One region of the Streptomyces sp. NPDC060028 genome, then DNA from elsewhere that is predicted to be linked to it. Evidence: riboswitches for the same ligand, from Rfam matches in the RefSeq annotation. Region 1 holds a riboswitch; the other holds the start of a gene.
The links. Region 1 has a riboswitch for cobalamin ahead of ACFWBF_RS10225 (cobalamin biosynthesis protein). Riboswitches for the same ligand answer to the same signal wherever they lie in the genome.
Positions count from the first base shown of each region.

Region 2: it holds a riboswitch for cobalamin, as region 1 does, so the genes downstream of both, ACFWBF_RS14805 (energy-coupling factor ABC transporter permease) here and ACFWBF_RS10225 (cobalamin biosynthesis protein) in region 1, are expected to answer to the same signal.

Region 1 is NZ_JBHWVJ010000014.1:51,262-61,341, forward strand. Features, by position in the region: gene ACFWBF_RS10195 (neutral zinc metallopeptidase) at 198-1,091, shown strand; gene ACFWBF_RS10200 (VOC family protein) at 1,177-1,572, shown strand; gene ACFWBF_RS10205 (hypothetical protein) at 1,647-3,053, opposite strand; gene ACFWBF_RS10210 (alpha/beta hydrolase family protein) at 3,171-4,313, opposite strand; gene ACFWBF_RS10215 (anion permease) at 4,606-5,883, shown strand; gene ACFWBF_RS10220 (hypothetical protein) at 5,912-6,133, shown strand; cobalamin riboswitch at 6,258-6,401, shown strand; gene ACFWBF_RS10225 (cobalamin biosynthesis protein) at 6,439-7,401, shown strand; gene ACFWBF_RS10230 (cobyric acid synthase) at 7,398-8,918, shown strand; gene ACFWBF_RS10235 (putative cobaltochelatase) at 9,094-10,080, shown strand, end outside.
Region 2 is NZ_JBHWVJ010000024.1:79,430-89,509, reverse strand. Features, by position in the region: gene ACFWBF_RS14850 (cytochrome P450) at 1-372, opposite strand, end outside; gene ACFWBF_RS14845 (tRNA-dependent cyclodipeptide synthase) at 353-1,120, opposite strand; gene ACFWBF_RS14840 (EF-hand domain-containing protein) at 1,374-1,586, shown strand; gene ACFWBF_RS14835 (hypothetical protein) at 1,641-2,096, opposite strand; gene ACFWBF_RS14830 (MarR family winged helix-turn-helix transcriptional regulator) at 2,093-2,527, opposite strand; gene ACFWBF_RS14825 (PadR family transcriptional regulator) at 2,596-3,156, opposite strand; gene ACFWBF_RS14820 (ATP-binding cassette domain-containing protein) at 3,209-4,030, opposite strand; gene cbiQ (cobalt ECF transporter T component CbiQ) at 4,027-4,776, opposite strand; gene ACFWBF_RS14810 (energy-coupling factor ABC transporter substrate-binding protein) at 4,781-5,164, opposite strand; gene ACFWBF_RS14805 (energy-coupling factor ABC transporter permease) at 5,164-5,865, opposite strand; cobalamin riboswitch at 5,894-6,112, opposite strand; gene ACFWBF_RS14800 (flavodoxin family protein) at 6,178-6,891, shown strand; gene ACFWBF_RS14795 (hypothetical protein) at 6,985-7,485, opposite strand; gene ACFWBF_RS14790 (SsgA family sporulation/cell division regulator) at 7,574-7,981, opposite strand; gene ACFWBF_RS14785 (hypothetical protein) at 8,236-8,859, shown strand; gene ACFWBF_RS14780 (L-serine ammonia-lyase) at 8,919-10,080, opposite strand, start outside.

The DNA of each region.
Region 1 (10,080 bases):
TCCGCGAGGAGATTTGCCATGAGAGTCATTCTACCGGGGGTGCGCAACTACTTTCCGGGCCGCCGGACGGCCGGCCTCCTCGCCCCCGGGTCCCCCGTTCGGCCCACGGATCACGCCGGTGCGCCCGGGCGCGCATCAGGATGAACGGGTTGATACTCGCCGCAGGGGCGGCCACGAGGATGCGAGGGCGGTGCGGGATGCAGTTCGACGACAACGCCAACCTGGACACTTCCGAGGTCAAGGACGTGCGCGGCGGCGGCCGGATCCCGGGCGGGAAGGCCACGATCGGCGGCGGCGTCGTCGGTCTCATCGCACTGATCATGGGGCTGCTGTTCGGCGTGGGTCCGGAGCAGCTGGGCCTGACCGACGGCAGCTCGGAGCCCACGGCGACCTCCTCCTCCGTCGCGCAGGTGCAGCAGACGTGCAAGACCGGCAAGGACGCGAACGAGCGGGAGGACTGCCGGATGGTCGCGGTGGTCAACAGCGTCCAGGACTTCTGGAAGCAGGAATTCCAGCGGCGCCAGGGCCAGTACAGCCCGGCGCAGACGGTGTTCTTCACCGGCCGGGTGAACACGGCCTGCGGGGCGGCGACCGCGGCGGTCGGCCCCTTCTACTGCCCCGGTGACCGGCAGGTCTACCTGGACCTCGGCTTCTTCGGCGACCTGAGGACGAAGTTCGGCGCCTCCGGTGGACCCTTCGCCCAGGCGTACGTGATCGCCCACGAGTACGGGCACCACATCCAGAACCTGACCGGCACCCTGCAAAGGGCCCAGGACGGGCAGCAGGGCGCGAACAGCAACGCGGTCAAGGTCGAGCTCCAGGCCGACTGCTACGCCGGGGTGTGGGCGCGCCACGCGACGACGACGCCGGACGAGTCCACGGGCCGCCCGCTGATCACCAGCCTGACCGACCAGGACATCCGGGACGGCCTGGACGCGGCGGCCGCCGTCGGCGACGACCGGATCCAGGAGAAGTTCCAGGGCCGGGTGACCCCGGAGTCCTGGACCCACGGCAGCGCCGAGCAGCGCCAGCAGTGGTTCTACCAGGGGTACCGCACGGGCGACATGGCCCAGTGCAACACCTTCCGCTGACTGTCGGCGGCGCCTGCCATGCTGTGGTGCGGGTCACTTGCCGGCCCATTGACCGACCCGCACTGCACGAGAGGGAGTGATCGTCATGGCAGGTGTTCCGTCCATTTACCCGACGCTGCTCTACGGCGACGCCAAGTCCGCGATCCAGCAGCTGACGGAGGCCTTCGGCTTCACCCAGGTGGCTGTGTACGAAGGGGATGACGGCGCCGTGATGCATGCGGAGCTGTCGTACGGGAACGGCGCGGTGATGCTCGGCAGCAAGGGCCGGGGCGGCGTCTTCGACAAGGCCATGGAGGGCGCGGGCCCGGTGGGGGTCTATGTCGTGGTCGACGACGTGGACGCGCACCACCGCCGAGCCGTCGAGCACGGGGTGCAGATCCTGATGGAGCCGACCGACCAGGACTACGGGTCGCGGGACTACATGGCCAAAGACGCCGAGGGCAACATCTGGAGCTTCGGGACCTACGCGCCGCAGGTCTGACCGACCCGCGGCGCTTCCGGTTCCGGTTCCGCTTCCGGTTCCACTTCCGCCCCCCACTGCCCTCGTACGGGGCGCTACGCGCCGCCGGTGTGGACCTGGAAGGCCGCCCGGCGCACCGCCTTGGCGAGGGCCGGGTCGGGGTGGGCGGCGGCCAGCGCGACCAGCACCTGCACGGTGCGGGGGTGGCCGACCGCGCGGACCTCGTCCAGCAGTCGCGGGACGGTGGTCCGCACGGCCGAGTCCAGGTGGCGGGCCAGCAGGTCGGCCTCGCCGTGGTCGGCGATGGCGGCCGCGGTGTCCACCCAGAGCCAGGTCGACTCCTCGGCGGTCAGGACGTCCTGGGCCTCGTCGGGGTCCACCCCGTCGTGCTCGGCGAGCCAGAGCAGCGCGTAGGGGCGCAGCGTCGCCTCGCGCGAGGCCGCCCGCACGTCGGGTTCGGCGGGGGCGCCGACCACGCGCAAGGCCTCGAAGGCCAGGCCGCGCAGCAGGGCGTCCTCGCCGCGGGCCGCGTGCAGCAGCTCGGAAACGGCGTGGCCGACCGGCCGGGCGGCGAGCCAGGCCTGGTACTCGGCACGGGCCGGGCCCGGGGTGAGCCGGGCGCACCCGTGCAGCATGGCGGCGGCGGACTGCTCGATGTTCCCGGCCGGGCTCTGCGCGGCGACGCAGATCTGCTCCAGCTTGACCCACACCGCCCAGCTGCCGAGCGGGGTGAGGGTGGCCTGCGCCGGGCCGAGGGTGACGGCGTCGACCGCGGCGAGTCCGCCGAGCGCCCAGCGCAGCAGGCGGGCGAGCGGCACGGGGGCCACGGCGGGCATGGCGTCCGGCGCGGCGGTCTCGTAGGGGATCTCGCACCGTTCGTCGCGCAGTTCCTCGACGCGCTGTCCGAGCAGGTCCAGCAGGTCGGGGACGCTCACGGGTCCGGCGGACAGCTGGAGCAGGGAGAGCAGCTGGGGCATGGCCTCGACGACCTCGGCGACGACCGCGGGGGCGATGTCGGCGGGGGCCGGGTGGACCAGCGACCAGGCGTCGAAGAGGGCGACCCAGCCGCGCAGTACGGCGGTGTCGTCGCGGTCCCAGGCGCGCAGCCGCCAACCGGGGCGGGCATGGCCACCGTGCACCTCGACCAGGCCGGCGAGCCGGGACCGGTCCCAGCCGACCCGGATCTGGCCGTGCGTCAGGTGCAGTTCGGCGGCGGCACGTTCGACGTCGGAGGCGGGCAGCGCGGCCGCGGGGGCGGGCCGACCGCCGTCCCCGGCACCGAGGTTGAGCTCGGCCCAGCGCGCCAGCCGTACGGCGTCGGCCAGCGAGGCGCGGGCCCGGTTCGCGAGGTCGGCCGTGGCGGGGGTGCCCGCCGGAGGCCTAGGGGTGGTCCGGGTTCGCCGGTCGGTCACCGCCTTGCGGGCCGTGGCAACGGACCGCGGGGAGACGAGGCGGAGTCTGGAGTCGCGAGCCAACTGCTCATCAGGCTTTCGGGACGTCACGGAAGCAGTCTCGCCCGTCACCGGCCGAAAGCCCAAACGGAACCAGCCAGTTCCACCTGTGACCACCGGGAGATAATAGGACAAACCACCCACCCTGCCTCCTACGGCACACGGCCTTTACACAAGAGCGGTGAGGAAGCGGCGCAAGGCCTCCTCGTAACCCGCCGGGTCGGCGTTCCACATCGCCCCGTGCGCGGCCTCGCGAACGGGGCGCAGGGTGACGAGGTCCGGCCGCGCGGCGGCGAGCCGGCGGGCGGGCTCCCAAGGGGCGAGGGTGTCGTCCGGGCCGTGGAAGATCAGGACGGGCACCTTCAGCGCGCCGGGGTCCGCCCCCGGCGCCCGGTGGTCGGCCCGCAGTCCGGCGTGCGCCTCGGCCGCCCGGACCGCGAAGGGCAGCAGCACGGCCGGGGTGCGGCGGGCCGCGGCGAGCGCGCGCAGGGTGGCGTGCCAGTCGAGGACGGGCGAGTCGAGCACCAGCCCGGAGATCCGGTCGGCCAGCGCCGAGCGCTCGGCGGCCCGCAGGGCCATGGCCGCGCCGCTGGACCAGCCGTGCAGGATCACGCGGCGGGCGCCGTAGCGCAGGGCGTAGCGGATGGCGGCGTCGAGGTCGCGCCACTCCGACTCGCCGAGGTGGCCGAGACCGTCCGGGGAGGCGGGGGCGCCGAGGTCACCCCGGTAGGCCACGTCGAGGACGGGCAGCCGGTGGCGGTGCAGGAAGGGCATCACCACCATCGGGTGCTCGCGGGTGGCGCCGAGCCCGTGGACGGTGATCACCCAGGTGTCGCGGGCGGCGGGCACGAACCAGGCGGGCAGCGCCCCGAGCTCGCCGGGGATGTCCACGTCGGCGTGGTCGAGGCCGAGGGCGGTGCGCGGATTGCCCAGGTGCACCTGCGGGGTCAGGGTGACGCGGGTGCCCGGGTCGAGGCTGCCGTGGGTGACGGCGAGCAGACGGCGTACGACGGTGTCGGGATCGTGCGGGGCGTCGGCGATCACCGGGCCGACGACCGCGTGCACCCCGGGCGCGGTCAGTCCGTAGGTACCGGCGCGCAGGGAGGCCAGGGAGCGGGTCAGTTCGATGCGGCCGGCGGCGGTGGAGTGGACGCTGAGCCGGGGCCCGCCGGGCAGGGGGCGGCCGAGCTCGGGCCGCAGCGCCGCGTCGGCGGCGTACCGGCCGGCCAGGACGGCGGCCACGACCGCGGCCGCGCCGGTACCCAGGAGGGTCGTGGTGACGGCCGCTGCCGTCGCTGTAGCGGTGCGCACCGCTCCAGTGTCGGGGCCGGGGCTCCCGGGGGCCACCGGGCGCGCCACGGAGGGTGATCTGGATCTCCTCGCGGGGCCGTGCGAGGGAGCCGGGGCGCCGGAAGTCCCTTGCCGTGGGTTCCGTTCACCGGGCCCTGACGTGCATTAATGGGTATATCTACGCCAGTGGGGGGACAAACGTCCCGATCACACGTCTCGGGCAGACACCACACCGCCCATGTCAGTTCACCTTCCGTTCATCCAGGTTGCTTACGGTCCACGAGCCACTGACGTCAAACAGAAGCCTGGGTAAATGGAGCACATAACGCTTCTCCTCGGGATCGTGATCATCACCGCTCTCGTGTTCGACTTCACGAACGGTTTTCACGACACGGCCAACGCGATGGCCACCACCATCTCGACCGGCGCCCTCAAGCCCAAGACTGCGGTGGCCATGTCCGCCGTGCTGAACCTCGTTGGCGCGTTCATGTCCGTGGAGGTCGCCAAGACGATCTCCAAGGGCCTGGTCAACGAAGAGGGCATTCAGCCAGAAGTGATCTTCGCCGCCCTGGTCGGCGCGATCCTCTGGAACCTGGTCACCTGGCTCGTCGGGCTCCCCTCCAGCTCTTCCCACGCCCTCATGGGCGGTCTGATCGGTGCCGCGGTCGCCTCCGCCGGCCTCGACGCCGTCAACGGCAGCGTCGTCGTCACCAAGGTGCTCATCCCCGCGCTCGCCGCGCCCCTGGTCGCCGGAATCGCCGCGCTGCTGGCCGCCAAGGTCACGTACAAGCTCGGCAACAAGGTCGGCGAGAAGACCTCCACCAAGGGCTACCGCGCCGGCCAGATCGCCTCGGCCGGTCTCGTCTCCCTCGCGCACGGCACCAACGACGCGCAGAAGACGATGGGCATCATCACCCTGGCGCTGATCGCCGGCGGTGCGCTCGCCCCCGGCTCCAACCCGCCGGTGTGGGTCATCGTCTCCGCCGGCATGGCCATCGCGCTGGGCACCTCCCTGGGCGGCTGGCGCATCATCCGCACCATGGGCAGCGGTCTGACCGAGCTGCAGCCGCAGCAGGGCTTCGCCGCCCAGACCTCGGCCGCCAGCGTCATCCTGGCCTCTTCCAGCCTCGGCTTCTCCCTCTCCACCACCCACGCCTGCTCCGGCGCGGTCATGGGTGCGGGCCTGGGCCGCAAGGGCGGTGTGGTCCGCTGGTCCACCGCCACCCGCATGTTCATCGCCTGGGGCCTGACCCTGCCGGCCGCGGCCCTGGTCGCCTCCGGCGCCGAGCTGGTCATGCGGACCGGTGACGTCGGCGTCGTCGCCGTCGCGCTCTTCCTGGTCGCCTCCTGCTTCGCCATCTGGGTCATCTCCCGCCGCCAGGTCGTCGACCACCACAACGTCAACGACGTGGAGCCGCTCGCCGCCACCGAGGCGGAGCAGCCCGGCGTGGTCACCGCCGCCATGGCCGCCGTGGCCGTCCCGCCGACCGCGGGCACGACCGCCGCGGTGACGGACGAAGACCTCAAGGCCACCATCCCGGCCGCGACGGCGACCCTCACGACCCCTGCGGCTCCGGCCGCCGCGGTCTGACCCCGAGAACGACAGAGGAAACGGCAGTATGAAGATCGACTGGGCAGCACTCGGCTCCGTCTTCGGGGTCAGCCTCTCCGCCACCGTCGCGCTCGTGGCCCTCTTCACCCTGGGTCTCGTGGGCCTCTCCAAGCACGAGTCCGCCACCGAGCAGGGCGGCGCCGCCACCCTGGCCCGCAGCGGCGCGTACGCCTGCTTCGCGCTGTGCGCGGTGGCCGTGACGTACGGCATCTACCTGATCATCAGCTGAGGCACCTGCGCACCACGCGTCAAGGCTCCCTCCGGGTTTGTCCCGGGGGGAGCTTTCGCATACCTCGTCGCCTACCCCGTCGCCTGCCCCGTCCCAGGTCAACGGCGAGTTGACGGGCCTTCGCGGTGCGTGGTGGACTGCCCGAGCCAATACGGCGGCATGGAGAGGAAGTCCGGTGCGAATCCGGCGCGGTCCCGCCACTGTCACCGGACCACTCGGCCGAGTGCGATCCGGGAGCCAGGAACTCTCGTCGCCGGTCACGTCGAACCAGGGCGCGGACCCTGAGTGAGGACATACCTGCCACCATGCGTGCCGATCGCGTTTTCGCGTACGGGGCCACGGCGGGCCTGATCGGCGACCGGATCCTCGGGGATCCGCGCCGAGGGCACCCCGTGGCAGCCTTCGGACGAACCGCCGCCGCCGTCGAGCGCGCCCTGTGGCGCGACGACCGCGCCCGAGGCGTCCTGCACACCCTGCTGTGCGCCGGGGGCGCGGCCGCCGTCGGCGCGCTGGGCGCGCGAGCCGTGCGCTCCCGGCCCGCGGCAGCCCGTATCGCCCTGACCGCGGCCGCCACCTGGGCCGTCGTGGGCGGCACCTCGCTGGGCCGGGAGGCCCGCGCCATCGGCGGGGCGCTCGCCGCCGGGGACGCCGAGGTGGCCCGGGAGCGGCTGCCTCACCTGTGCGGGCGCGACCCACAGGCCCTGGACGAGCAGCAGATGGCCCGCGCCGTCGTGGAGTCGGTCGCCGAGAACACCTCCGACGCGGTCGTCGGGGCCCTGGTGTGGGGAGCCCTCGCCGGCGTCCCCGGGCTGCTCGCGTTCCGCGCGGTGAACACCCTGGACGCGATGGTCGGCCACAAGTCGCCCCGCCACCTGCGCTACGGCTGGGCCTCCGCCCGGCTGGACGACGTCGCGGGCTGGCCGGGCGCCCGGCTGACCGCGCTCGCCGCCGTGGTGGCCGGCCCCGACCGGCGGGGGGCCGTACGGGCCTGGCGCGCGGACGCCGCCGCCCACCCGAGCCCCAACGCCGGGCCCGTGGAGGCCTCGTTCGCCGGGGCGCTCGGCGTACGGCTGGGCGGGACGCTCGCGTACGGGGGCCGGGTCGAGCACCGGGCCGTGCTGAACGGCGGGGCGGGGCGGCCCGTGGAGGTCGCGGACATCGAGCGGGCGGTACGTCTTTCGCGGCAGGTGACGTGGCTGGCGCTGGGGGCCTGCGTGGCGGCCCGGCTGCTGGTCTCCCGTACGAAGAGGAAGGGGCGGCGCGCATGAGCGGCGCGAGGCGCGGCGGCGGACTGCTGGTCGCCGGTACGACATCGGACGCGGGCAAGAGCGTGGTCACGGCGGGCATCTGCCGCTGGCTGGCCCGACAGGGCGTCAAGGTGGCCCCGTTCAAGGCGCAGAACATGTCGCTGAACTCGTTCGTGACGCGGGAGGGCGCCGAGATCGGGCGGGCGCAGGCGATGCAGGCGCAGGCCGCGCGCGTGGAGCCGACCGCGTTGATGAACCCGGTGCTGCTCAAGCCCGGCAGCGACCGGAGCAGCCAGGTGGTGCTGCTGGGCAAGCCGGTGGGCGAGATGAGCGCCCGTGGCTACCACGGGGGGCGCCAGGAGCAGCTGCTCGGCATCGTCACGGACTGCCTGGAGCAGCTGCGGGGCACGTATGACGCCGTGATCTGCGAGGGGGCGGGGAGTCCGGCCGAGATCAACCTGCGCCGGACCGACATCGTGAACATGGGGATCGCGCGGGCCGCGCGGTTCCCGGTGGTGGTGGTCGGGGACATCGACCGGGGCGGGGTCTTCGCGTCCTTCTTCGGGACGACGGCGCTGCTGTCGCCCGAGGACCAGTCGCTGATCGCCGGGTACCTGGTGAACAAGTTCCGCGGCGACGTCTCGCTGCTCGAGCCCGGCATGGAGATGCTGCGCGGGCTCACGGGGCGGGCGACGTACGGGGTGCTGCCGTTCCAGCACGGGCTCGGCATCGACGAGGAGGACGGACTGCGGGTCTCGCTGCGCGGCGCGGTACGGGAGTCCGTGGTCGCCCCGCCGGTCGGCGAGGACGTGCTGCGGGTCGCGGTGTGCGCGGTGCCGCTGATGTCGAACTTCACGGACGTGGACGCGCTCGCGGCGGAGCCGGGAGTGGTCGTGCGGTTCGTGGACCGGGCGGAGGAACTCGCCGACGCGGACCTGGTCGTCGTGCCCGGCACCCGCGGCACGGTCAGGGCCCTGGCCTGGCTGCGCGAGCGCGGCCTCGCGGACGCGCTGGTGCGGCGGGCCGCGCAGGGGCGGCCGGTGCTGGGGATCTGCGGCGGGTTCCAGGTCCTGGGCGAGCACATCGAGGACGAGGTCGAATCCCGGGCGGGAGCGGTGGACGGCCTCGGCCTGCTGCCGGTACGCATCCGCTTCGAGCGGGAGAAGACCCTCGCGCGGCCGGTGGGCTCGGCGCTCGGCGAGCCGGTCGAGGGGTACGAGATCCACCACGGCGTGGCCGAAGTCCTGGGCGGGACCCCGTTCCTGGACGGATGCCGGGTCGGTTCGGTGTGGGGGACGCACTGGCACGGCTCGCTGGAGTCGGACGGCTTCCGCCGGGCGTTCCTGCGCGAGGTGGCCTCGGCGGCCGGGCGCCGCTTCGTCCCGGCCCCGGACACGTCCTTCGCCGCGCTGCGGGAGGAACAGCTGGACCTGCTGGGGGACTTGATCGAGGAACACGCCGATACCGCTGCGCTGCTGCGGCTGATCGAGTCGGGCGCCCCGACGGGCCTGCCCTTTCTACCGCCGGGCGCCCCGTGACGGGCCGGGCCCTGCGAGGCTCTCCCCCACCCCGCCCCTTCCCGAAACTGGGCTCCGCCCAGACCCGGTCCTCAAACGCCGGACGGGCTGACTTTCAGCCCCGCCGGCGTTTGAGGCGCGGGGTCCGGGGCGGAGCCCCGGCAACGGTCCGCACACTAGAAGGAGTGAGCAACGCATGAGCACGCCCTACCCGTTCACCGCACTGGTCGGCCAGAGCGACCTGCGGCTCGCGCTCCTGCTCAACGCGGTGAGCCCCGCGGTCGGCGGCGTGCTCGTGCGCGGCGAGAAGGGGACCGCCAAGTCCACCGCCGTCCGCGCCCTGTCCACCCTGCTGCCGCAGGTGGACGTCGTACCCGGCTGCCGCTTCAGCTGCGCGCCCACCGCGCCCGACCCCGCCTGCCCCGACGGCCCCCACGAGTCCGGCCCCGGCGCCGCCCGCCCCGCCCGCATGGTGGAGCTGCCCGTCGGCGCCTCCGAGGACCGCCTCGTCGGCGCCCTCGACATCGAACGCGCCCTCGCCGAGGGCGTGAAGGCCTTCGAGCCCGGCCTGCTCGCCGACGCGCACCGCGGGATCCTGTACGTCGACGAGGTCAACCTGCTCCACGACCACCTGATCGACCTCCTGCTCGACGCCGCCGCGATGGGCGCCTCCTACGTCGAGCGCGAGGGAGTCTCGGTCCGCCACGCGGCCCGCTTCCTGCTCGTCGGCACGATGAACCCCGAGGAGGGCGAGCTCCGGCCGCAGCTCCTGGACCGGTTCGGGCTGACCGTCGAGGTCGCGGCCTCGCGGGAACCCGCCCAGCGCGTGGAGGTGGTGCGCCGCCGCCTCGCGTACGAGGACGATCCCGCGGGCTTCGCGACCCGGTGGGCCGGAGACGAACACGAGGTCCGCGCCCGGGTGGTGGCCGCGCGGGCGCTGCTCCCGCAGGTCGTCCTCGGGGACAACTCGCTGCTCCAGATCGCCGCGACCTGCGCCGCCTTCGAGGTCGACGGCATGCGCGCCGACATCGTGATGGCCCGTACCGCGACCGCGCTGGCCGCGTGGGCCGGACGGACCGGCGTACGCAAGGAGGACGTACGGCAGGCCGCGCTGCTGGCGCTCCCCCACCGGCGGCGCCGCAACCCCTTCGACGCGCCGGGACTCGACGAGGACAAGCTCGAC
Region 2 (10,080 bases), on a different contig from region 1:
CCGCAGCCGGTCCCGGAGCCCCTTCTGGCGCGGGTTGAGCGCCTTCATCACCGCGTTGCGCAGGCCCGCGCTGTTGATGTTGCCCATGTTGTTGACGACCTCGGGCGGGATCGTCAGCGCGTACTGGCGCGGAACCCCGGCGTTCGCCGTGTCCTTCAGACTGAAGCGCTCGTCCTCCAGCACCTGCTTGGCCAGCGCGTAGCTGCTCACCAGCCAGGCCGGGTCCCCGGTGAGGGTACGGACCTTCGCGACGGGCGCCTTCTCGCGCAGCCAGGTGCACTCCTCCGGGAGGACGTCACCGCGCCGCGAGAGCGGGAAGTCGAGGAGCGGCTGCTCCCGGGTCTCCTGGCCCTCAAGCTGCTCGACGCTCATCGACGTTCCCTTCGGTCGGTGCGTGGTTCGTGTGCGGTACGGCGCCCGTGGCCCCGGCCGGTTCGGGCCGTACGACGGCGTACGCCTGGTTGCGGGTCGCGCGCAGGCCCCCGCCCCGCGCGAACAGGACATCGGTCATCGGCATCTTGACGTGGTAGGCCGCCACCGAGGACGGCACGTCGAGAATGCTCGGGGTGTCCACGAAGAACGGCAGCTCGGCCGCCATGTAATCGAAACAGACCTGCAACTGGCTGTCCGTGATGGATTCACCTTCCGGCAACTTGGAGCCGACAAAATGAAGGGCCATTTTCTCGCAGCCCTTGCGGAATTCGTCGTCGGTCTCCAGAAAATGCAGTACGCGCCGGTGCAGTAGTTGGTAGACGGGATTCGTCTGGAACTCCGAGAGTGCCCTCACTCGGATTTCGGGGAGCGGAGGCCCTGATTCCTCCACGCCCTTGAGAATCCGCCGCCGGACTGCCTTGATTTCCTTCGTCGCGCGCTTCTCGGCGTGTTCCCGGGTGTAGCCGAAGGCGGCGAACATCCGGTCGACGTGGAGGTCTGCGTAGACGAAGTCGACCTGCGCGAAGCGGGTCGTGGCCCATCGGGCGAGGCTGGTGATGCGCTCGGAACTGAAGTAGCTGTTTCCAGGACTCACTCCGATGAGCACATGGTCGCCGTCTTCCCAGATATGGCGGCAGGTGCGGGTGAAGGGCAGAACTTCGAATGATGCGTCGGCTGTGATCGTCACCTGTGTGTCGCCCTTGTTGCCGCTTGTCCCTGGGAGCCCTGCGCTCCTGGTGTGGCGGCAATGTCAGTACGTTATGCCGTGGCCCCGGAGCGTGACAAGTGGGGGCCGGATTTGTTGGCTGGAATTATCGCTTCCGCATTACGGAAGGGTAATGGAATATCTATCTGCCGCTCGAACGGGACCCGCGGGAACGGCAGGCTCCGCAGGCCGCTACCCTGAGCCGGTCAACAAGCACCAAGAAGGGGTGGACCCAGTGGCGGACATCGAGAGCGCACGGACGACGTTCGGCAAGTTCGACGCGGACGGCGACGGCTTCGTCACGGCCGACGAGTACAGCGCGGCCATGAAGGCGATGGGTGACGCGTACGTCACCGGCGCGGTCGCGGACGCCGTGATCGCCGCCAAGGACTCCAACGGCGACAAGCTCCTCAGCTTCGACGAGTTCTGGGCCTCCCTGAACAAGTAGGCCTCGCATCCGCCCCCGCCCGCCTGTCGCAGCGGGGGCGCGTCAGGCGCCGGGTCACCCGGCGGCCGGAGCGGTCCGAGACCGGTCCGGCGATCGCCGCCGACCGGTGTCCTGCCAAGGGAACGGGGTCAGGTCCGGCTCGACCCAGCCGGTCTTCGCCTGTGAGCCGGCCAGCGTCGCCGGACGGTAGAAGCGGGTCAGAAGGCGCTTGTCGAGCAGGACGGGGTGGTGGCCGGCGAACGCGGTGAAGTCCTCGTCGCCGTGCTCGGCCGCGTGATGGCCCACCAGTTCCACCCAGGCTCGGCTGACGGTCGCGTGGTACTTCTGGGGCGCGCCCGCGTAGCGCGCGGTGCGCTGGATGCCGTCGCTGACCAGGCCGACCGCCGCAGGCGTGCCGAACCGTCGCACGGCCAGCCATGTCAGATGTACGTGCTCCCGATGGCCGAACTTCCCGGCGGTCGCGGTCACTTCGGCCATCAGTGCGTCGAAGTCGGCGGGCTGGGCGGTCATGAGGACACCTCGGTCAGGGCTTGCAGGGCGGCGCGCAGGCAGGCGATGGTGTCGGCCGGCAGGCCGTGCAGTGCGCGACGCTCCAGGTCGGCGATGGCCCGGCGGATCGTGGCGGCGGCCACCTCGCCGGAAGCGGTGAGTTCGATGAGCACCGCGCGGCGGTCTCCAGGGCGGGTGCCGCGGGTGATGTGCCCACGTCGTTCCAGGCGGTCCAGCACGCTGGTCAGCGTGGTGGGGCGGGTGCCCACGGCCGCGCCGAGCTCGGACACGGTCCGGCCCCGGCCGTCGGCGAGATTGGCCAGCGCGTTGATCTCGGAGGGCGTCAGGTCCAGGTCGACCAGCTCCGCTGCGAGCACCTGCAGGGTGGCGTGGGTGGCCCGCTGGAGCGCGAGCAGGGCCGACCACTCGGATGGCGCGATTTCGGACTTCATGATTTTGGACTATACGATTTCGTATAACCTGCTGCAAGCCGGGCCCCGGCCTGCCACGCGGGGCCGAGTCAGACCGCGCTGCCGCCGTCCCGGGCCGTCAGGTCCTCGAGCTCGGTGAGGGCCTCTTCCAGCCAGGTCAGCCAGAAGCTCTCCAGGGCGATCCCGCCGTGCAGCACGAGCCGGCGCAGCCGGTCCTCGACGGCGTCCCGCTGCGGGGGGAAGTCCTTCGCCTCGATGGCCTCGTACTCCGCCAGCTGGCCCCGGTGCAGCTCCAGATGCCGGCGCAGCTCCGCGCCCAGCCCCTGCGGGCCCACCACGCCCGCCGCGCGGATCCGCAGCAGCAGCGGGTCGCGCATCGGCTTCGGGTCCTGGCTCTCGCCGACCCACCGGGCCAGCTCGGCGCTGCCGTCGGGCAGGACCTCGTACTCCTTCTTCTGCCCGCGCACGGGCGCCTCGCTGGGCAGCGCCCGGATCAGCCCGGCCTCCTCCAGCCGGCCGAGTTCCCGGTAGATCTGCTGATGCGTGGCCGACCAGAAGTAGCCGATCGACTTGTCGAACCGCCGGGTCAGCTCCAGCCCGGACGAGGGCTTCTCGAGCAGGGCGGTGAGGATGGCGTGCGGCAGCGACATGCGGCCATCCTAAGTTTGCGGGGGCCCGCGGGACCTGCGGCGCCGTCGTCGTCTACCGCCAGGCGGCCAACGCCTCCGGGATGCGCGGGCCGGGGGCGTCCGGGCCCAGCAGGCCGTGGGCGCGCAGGAAGGCCGTCACCGTCGGGGACCAGGCCCGGCGCAGGCCCGCCGAGGCCAGCAGGGCGGGGTCCGACAGGAGGGTCTCGGCCGGGCCGAGGCGGATGCCCGACGGGGTCAGGAGCGCCGCGTCGTCGGCCCAGCGGACCGCCAGGTCCACGTCGTGCGTGGCCATGACCACCGTGGTGCCCCGTTCGCGCAGGCCCGCCAGGGCGTCCAGCAGCCGCTCCTGCCCGTCCGGGTCGAGGCCCGCCGTCGGCTCGTCCAGGATCAGCACGCGCGGCGCCATCGCCACCGCCCCCGCGATGGCCGCGCGCTTGCGCTGCCCGTACGAGAGCAGGTGCGTCGGGCGGTCGCGCAGGGCCGTGATGTCCAGCGCGGCCAGCGCCGAGTCCACGCGGGCCCGTACCTCCTCGGGCGCCAGGCCCAGGTTCATCGGGCCGAAGGACACGTCCTGTTCCACCGAGGCGGCGAAGAGCTGGTCGTCCGGGTCCTGGACCACCAGCTGGACCGCCGTGCGCAGGCGCGTCAGGCCCTTGCGGTCGTGGCTCACCTCCGCGCCGTCGAGCCGCAGCGCGCCCGTGCCCGGCCGAAGGCCCCCGCTCAGCAGCCGCATCAGCGTGGTCTTCCCGCTGCCGTTGCGGCCCAGCAGCACCAGCGCCCGGCCCTGCGTGATGCCGAAGTCCACGCCGGACAGGACGGCCGGGCCGTCCTCGTACGCGTAGCCCGCATCCACCAGTTCCACCAACGGCCTCACAGGTAAAGCCCCTTCAGCAGGAGAGTCAGGGTGATCAGTGCGCTCAGCAGGGCGCCGGTCGCCGCGAGGAACCGCCACGACAGCGCGGCCTGCGGTACGAGCACCCGCAGCGCCCCGTCGTAACCCCGCCCGGCCAGCCCCACCTGGAGCCGCGCCGCGCGGTCGAAGGCCCGTACGAACGAGGTCGCGGCGAGACCCGCGAGGGAACGCCACACCGCGGCCCGGCCGGTGTGCCCGAGGCGGGCCGCCTGGGCCTGGCGGACCTGGGCCATCGAGTCCAGCAGCAGGAAGCCGATCCGGTACATGACCAGGGCCACGTCCACCACCGGGGCCGGCACCCCCGCCCGCACCAGCCGCGGCAGCACGTCCGAGACGGGGGTGGTGAAGGCGAACAGCAGCAGGCCGAGGGAGGCCGCCGAGGTGCGCAGCAGGAGTTCCGTCGCATGGCGCGGGCCGTCGGAGGCGAGCGAGACGAACCCGGCGGGACCGCCGACGGCGAACAGCAGCGGCAGCGCGCCGGTCAGGCAGAAGCCCAGCGGGGCCCGGAAGGCCCGCCACAACTGCCGCCGGGACACCCCGGCGGGGCCGAGGAGCAGCGCGAGGGCGGCGGCGGCGACCAGGGGCCCGCCGGGCCACGGCGGCAGGCACACCGCGGTGACGGTCAGCCCGACCCCCAGCAGCGCCTTCTCCAGCGGGTGGCGGTGGCGCCAGCGGCTGCCGTGCGCCGCGACGTCGATCGGCAGCACCGCGCTACGCCTCCGGCGCGGCGGCCGGCGCGGCGACCGGGGCGCCGACCGGGGAGGAGACCGAGGCAGTGTCCGAGGCGGCGGCGGCCTGCGCCGCGCCCTGGCGGCGGCCCTTGCGGACGCCGAAGTAGTACGCGAGCACCCCCGCGCCGAGCGCCGCCTGGAGGGCGAACAGCGCGGACTCCACCTCCCCGGACGGGGGCTCGTACAGGGGCGAGAACCACGGCTCGTAGTCCGGCTTCAGCTCGGTGATCGCCGACTCCGCCTGGGCGTCGGCGCCCGTGAACGGCTCCTCCTTGTCATCGCCCAGCCCCAGCGCGAGCGGGAGGACGGCGAGCGCCGCGACCAGGAGCAGCAGCAGGGTGTTGATCTTCGCGTTCCGGCTCATCACAGCGCCGCCTCCTGCTTCGTGGCGCCCTTGGCGGCGGTGAGCTTCGCGACGCCGAGCCGGACCAGGTCCGACTTGCTCGACTGGATCAGCAGCCGCATCACGAGCACGGTCAGCAGGCCCTCGCTCACCGCGAGCGGGATCTGCGTGAGCGCGAAGATCTCGCTGAACTTCTCGAGCGAGCCGAGGAATCCGGTGGCCTCGTCGGGGAAGGCCAGCGCCAGCTGGACGGAGGTGACGCAGTAGGTGACCAGGTCGGCGAAGAAGGCGCCGAAGAAGACGGTCACCATCAGCGGGACGTCGAAGCGCCGCAGCAGCCGGTAGACCCCGTAGCCCGCCCAGGGGCCCGCGATGGCCATCGAGAAGACGTTGGCGCCGAGGGTGGTCAGGCCGCCGTGGGCCAGCAGCAGGGCCTGGAAGAGCAGGGTGATCGTGCCGAGCACCGCCATGATCGGCGGCCGGAACAGGATCGCGCCGAGCCCGGTGCCGGTGGGGTGTGAGCAACTGCCCGTCACCGAAGGGATCTTCAGGGCGGAAAGGACAAAGGTAAACGCTCCGGACGCCCCGAGGAGCAGAGTGCTCTCCGGATTGGCCTTCACCTCGCGGGTGAGGGCGCGGACGCCGTGTACGACAAAGGGAGCGGACGCGGCGCCCCAGGCGACCGCGTGCAAGGGGGGCAAAAACCCCTCGGCTATATGCATGAGTGGGGAGACCTCTCCAGCACCTCGTGGATGGACAACGCACCCCGGCCGGTCTCCTGGCTCACGGGTGCTGATGCCCTGTCTCCGCCTTCCCGGGCGGCGCGGAACCTCCCGCGCAGCCCAGTGGCTTCCCGCAAGAGTGGAGCCGGACTTCCCGTTCACAGTGGCGAGGGCCGCACCGGTTTCCCACCGGTTTCCCGAACACCAAGGCCCGCTGACCCTAGTCGCCCGGACGGACCAGTAACAACCCGCCCCAATCCGGACGGACGCGGTCCGGTGGCCGGGCCGGACGGCGGCCGGGAGGGTGGGGGAGTGGCCGCTGACTTCGATTATTCGGACCTGACCGCCGTCTACGTGAACTGCACGCTCAAACGCTCGCCCGAGACCAGCAACACCGAGGGCCTCATCGACAAGAGCCGCGCCGTCATGGCCGCGGCCGGCGTGCGGACCTCGCTGATCCGCGCCGTGGACCACGACATCGCCACCGGCGTCTGGCCGGACATGACCGAGCACGGCTGGGAGAGCGACCAGTGGCCGGTGCTCTACAGCCAGATCATGGACGCCGACATCCTCGTGCTGTGCGGCCCGATCTGGCTCGGCGACAACAGCTCCGTGATGAAGCAGGTCATCGAGCGCCTCTACGCCTGTTCCTCGATCCTGAACGAGCACGGCCAGTACGCCTACTACGGGCGCGTCGGCGGAGCGCTGATCACCGGCAACGAGGACGGCGTCAAGCACTGCGCCATGAACATCCTCTACAGCCTCCAGCACCTCGGCTACGCGATCCCGCCGCAGGCCGACGCCGGCTGGATCGGCGAGGCCGGGCCCGGACCCTCGTACCTCGACCCCGGATCGGGCGGCCCGCAGAACGACTTCACCAACCGGAACACGGCCTTCATGTCCTGGAACCTGATGCACCTCGCCGCCCTGCTCAAGCGCGCCGGCGGCATGCCCGCGCACGGCAACCAGCGCTCCGAGTGGGACGCGGGCTGCCGCTTCGACTTCCCGAACCCCGAGCACCGCTGAAGCCCCCTCGGGTCCGGCGGCCAGATGAGACTCCGCCCGGCGAGCTGGGGCGGATCCGGTGCCCGGGGCGTACGACGCCCCGGGCACCGGTGATCAGCACGTGGCGGGATGCGGGAAGTCGACGACGAGCCGCTCGGGCGAGTGCAGGACGGAGGTGCTGTGGGTGGGAGCGGTGTCGAAGGCGGCGCCGAAGGTGACGTAGCCCTCGTAGTCGCCGGTCAGGGCGATCCCCTTGAGCTTGCTCAGGTGGATCTTCTGGAGTTTCGGGCCCTGGTAGACGTTGTTCCCCGCGTCGTCGTGCCCGGCGGCGGGGTGCAGCCGGATCGACAGGAAGTGCTTCCCGGCCAGCGGCACGGGCTTGCCGGACCCGTCGTAGACCAGCTCGGGTACGGGGGTGACCGTGACCGGGGGCACGTACCCCTGGAGGTCGATGACCAGCCGGTCGTACGTGCAGTGCCCGCCCCAGCGGGCGTTCACGACGAGCGGGGTCGGGGCGCGGGTGGCGGCGGAGGCCGGTGCGGCCAGTGCGACGCCCGCGGTGAGCAGGGCGCCCGTGATCAGGGCGGTGACCTGGCGGCGGCGTAGGTGGTTCATTTGCGTCCCTCCGAATCTCCTCAGACGGGACATCGGATGTCACAGATGAAGACACCGCCGCCGCGCCCGCGGTTCCCGGGGCCGCCCCTCAGCGCAGGAGCAGGGCGCTCAGCTCGGCGTCGAGGTCGTAGTGGCGCTGCTCCTGCCCTCGCGGCACCAGCTCCGTCATCCGCCGGCACAGCTCCCGTACGTCCTTCGCCCGGGCGGACACCAGGCAGCTCTGCGCGCCGTTGCTGAAGGCGAGGAAGATCCGCGGCTCGGTGCCCTCCCGGCGCGGCCAGACCTGGATGTCGCCCTCGCCGGTGGCGCAGGCCTGCCCGTCGAGCAGCAGCTCCCGGGAGAACACCCACCGCGCGAGGTGCATCCCGGCGCCCTCGAAGTCGAGGGCGAGCTCGTAGGGGCGGTCGGAGCGGTACACGAAAACGCCCCGCAGTGGGACCGGGACGGGCACCGCCTCCAACCGGAGCGCAAGGACGCGGTGTTCGGTGCTGGACATGCGGCCCGCCTCTCTCTCGGCGTGGGGGATTCGCGACCCACTCGGGCAAGTTAGCCCACTCAGCGGCTCCACCCCCGTGCCGAAGGTCCTCTCCGGCCGGGCCCCTGGACCCTTTTCCGCCAGCGGGGCGGGGGCGCACGGGGGCGGACGGGGGCACGGCTCCCGACCCGGAAACGGCGATTGCAGGCCCGTGCAACTCGCCTGCGTGACAAGGTGGTTGGGTGGAGACCGACCGCGCGACAGGGGAGCACCGGATGCGGCGACACCGATGGTCAGGACGGGCGCTGACCGCCCTGGCACTCGCGGTGGCGGCCGCCGGCTGCGGGGGCGACGGGGACCGGCAGGTCTCGCAGGACGGCAAGGGCGGCTACCCCTGGGTCGCGACGGAGGAGATCTGCAACGCGCTGCCGTACGGCGAGCTGGCCGACCCGCTCGGGGCCCGCCAGGAGGTCGCAGACCGCTCGGGGCGCAGCGGTGGCGGCGCGCCCGGCTTCACGTGCGTACAGCCCCTCGTCGAGACGGGCCCGGCGGTCTACGGGAACGCCAAGGTCGATCTGGACTTCGCCTTCACCGAGAGCGTCGACTTCGCCCGGGACGTCCACGCCAGGGACCGGGAGAACACGGCCAAGGACGTCAAGGACAGCGGCCTCGTGCCCGTGCAGGGGGTCGGGAAGGAGGCGTTCCGCTTCGGCTACGACAAGCCCACCGAACTGCACCAGGTCCGCGAGCTCCACCTCCGGGACAGCAACCTGCTGCTGGACGTGACGGTCACCGCCGACGCCCGGACGCCACCCACCCCCGAGAGCCTCAAGGCCCTGGACGCGGCGGTGGACGCCTTCGCCAAGGGCTGCCTGAAGGCCCTGCGCACGCGCGGCTAGTGCACGCGTGGGGGGCCCGGCGCGTGCGCCGGGCCCCCCACGTCAGTCGTTGCGGCGGATCAGCACTCGATGACGTTGACCGCGAGGCCGCCGCGGGCGGTCTCCTTGTATTTGACCTTCATGTCGGCGCCGGTCTCCTTCATGGTCTTGATGACCTTGTCGAGGGAGACCTTGTGGGTGCCGTCGCCGCGCATCGCCATCTTGGCCGCGGTGACGGCCTTGACCGCCGCCATGCCGTTGCGCTCGATGCAGGGGATCTGGACCAGGCCGCCGACCGGGTCGCAGGTCAGGCCGAGGTTGTGCTCCATGCCGATCTCGGCCGCGTTCTCGACCTGCTCCGGGGTGCCGCCCAGGACCTCGGCGAGGGCGCCGGCCGCCATGGAGCAGGCCGAGCCGACCTCGCCCTGGCAGCCGACCTCGGCGCCCGAGATCGAGGCGTTCTCCTTGAAGAGCATGCCGATCGCGCCCGCCGCGAGGAGGAAGCGGACCACGCCGTCCTCGTCGGCGCCCGGCACGAAGTTCACGTAGTAGTGCAGGACGGCCGGCAGGACGCCCGCCGCGCCGTTCGTCGGCGCGGTGACGACGCGGCCGCCCGCCGCGTTCTCCTCGTTGACCGCCATCGCGTAGATCGTCGTCCACTCGCTGCGGTGCATCATCGGGTCGCCCTCGGTGCGCAGCTGGCGCGCCGTCGAGGCGGCCCGGCGCTTGACCCGCAGGCCGCCCGGGAGGATGCCCTCGCGGGACATGCCGCGCGAGACGCAGGACTGCATGACGCGCCAGATCTCCAGGAGGCCCTCGCGGATCTCTTCCTCGGTGCGCCAGGCCTTCTCGTTCTCCAGCATCAGGGAGGAGATCGACAGGCCGGTCTCGTTCGCCAGGCGCAGCATCTCGTCGCCCGAGCGGAAGGGGTACTTCAGGACCGTGTCGTCGAGCTTGATCCGGTCCTCGCCGACCGCGTCCTCGTCCACGACGAAGCCGCCGCCCACCGAGTAGTACGTCTTTTCCAGCAGCGGCGCGCCGGTCTCGTCGTACGCGAAGAGGGTCATGCCGTTCGCGTGGTACGGCAGGGACCGGCGGCGGTGCAGGATCAGCTGGTTCGGCTCGTCGAAGGCGATCTCGTGCACATCACCTATCTCGGCGCCCAGCAGCCGCAGGCGGCCGCTCTGGCGGATGCGCTCGACCTCGGCGTCGGCCGTCTCCACGTTCACGGTGCGGGGGGAG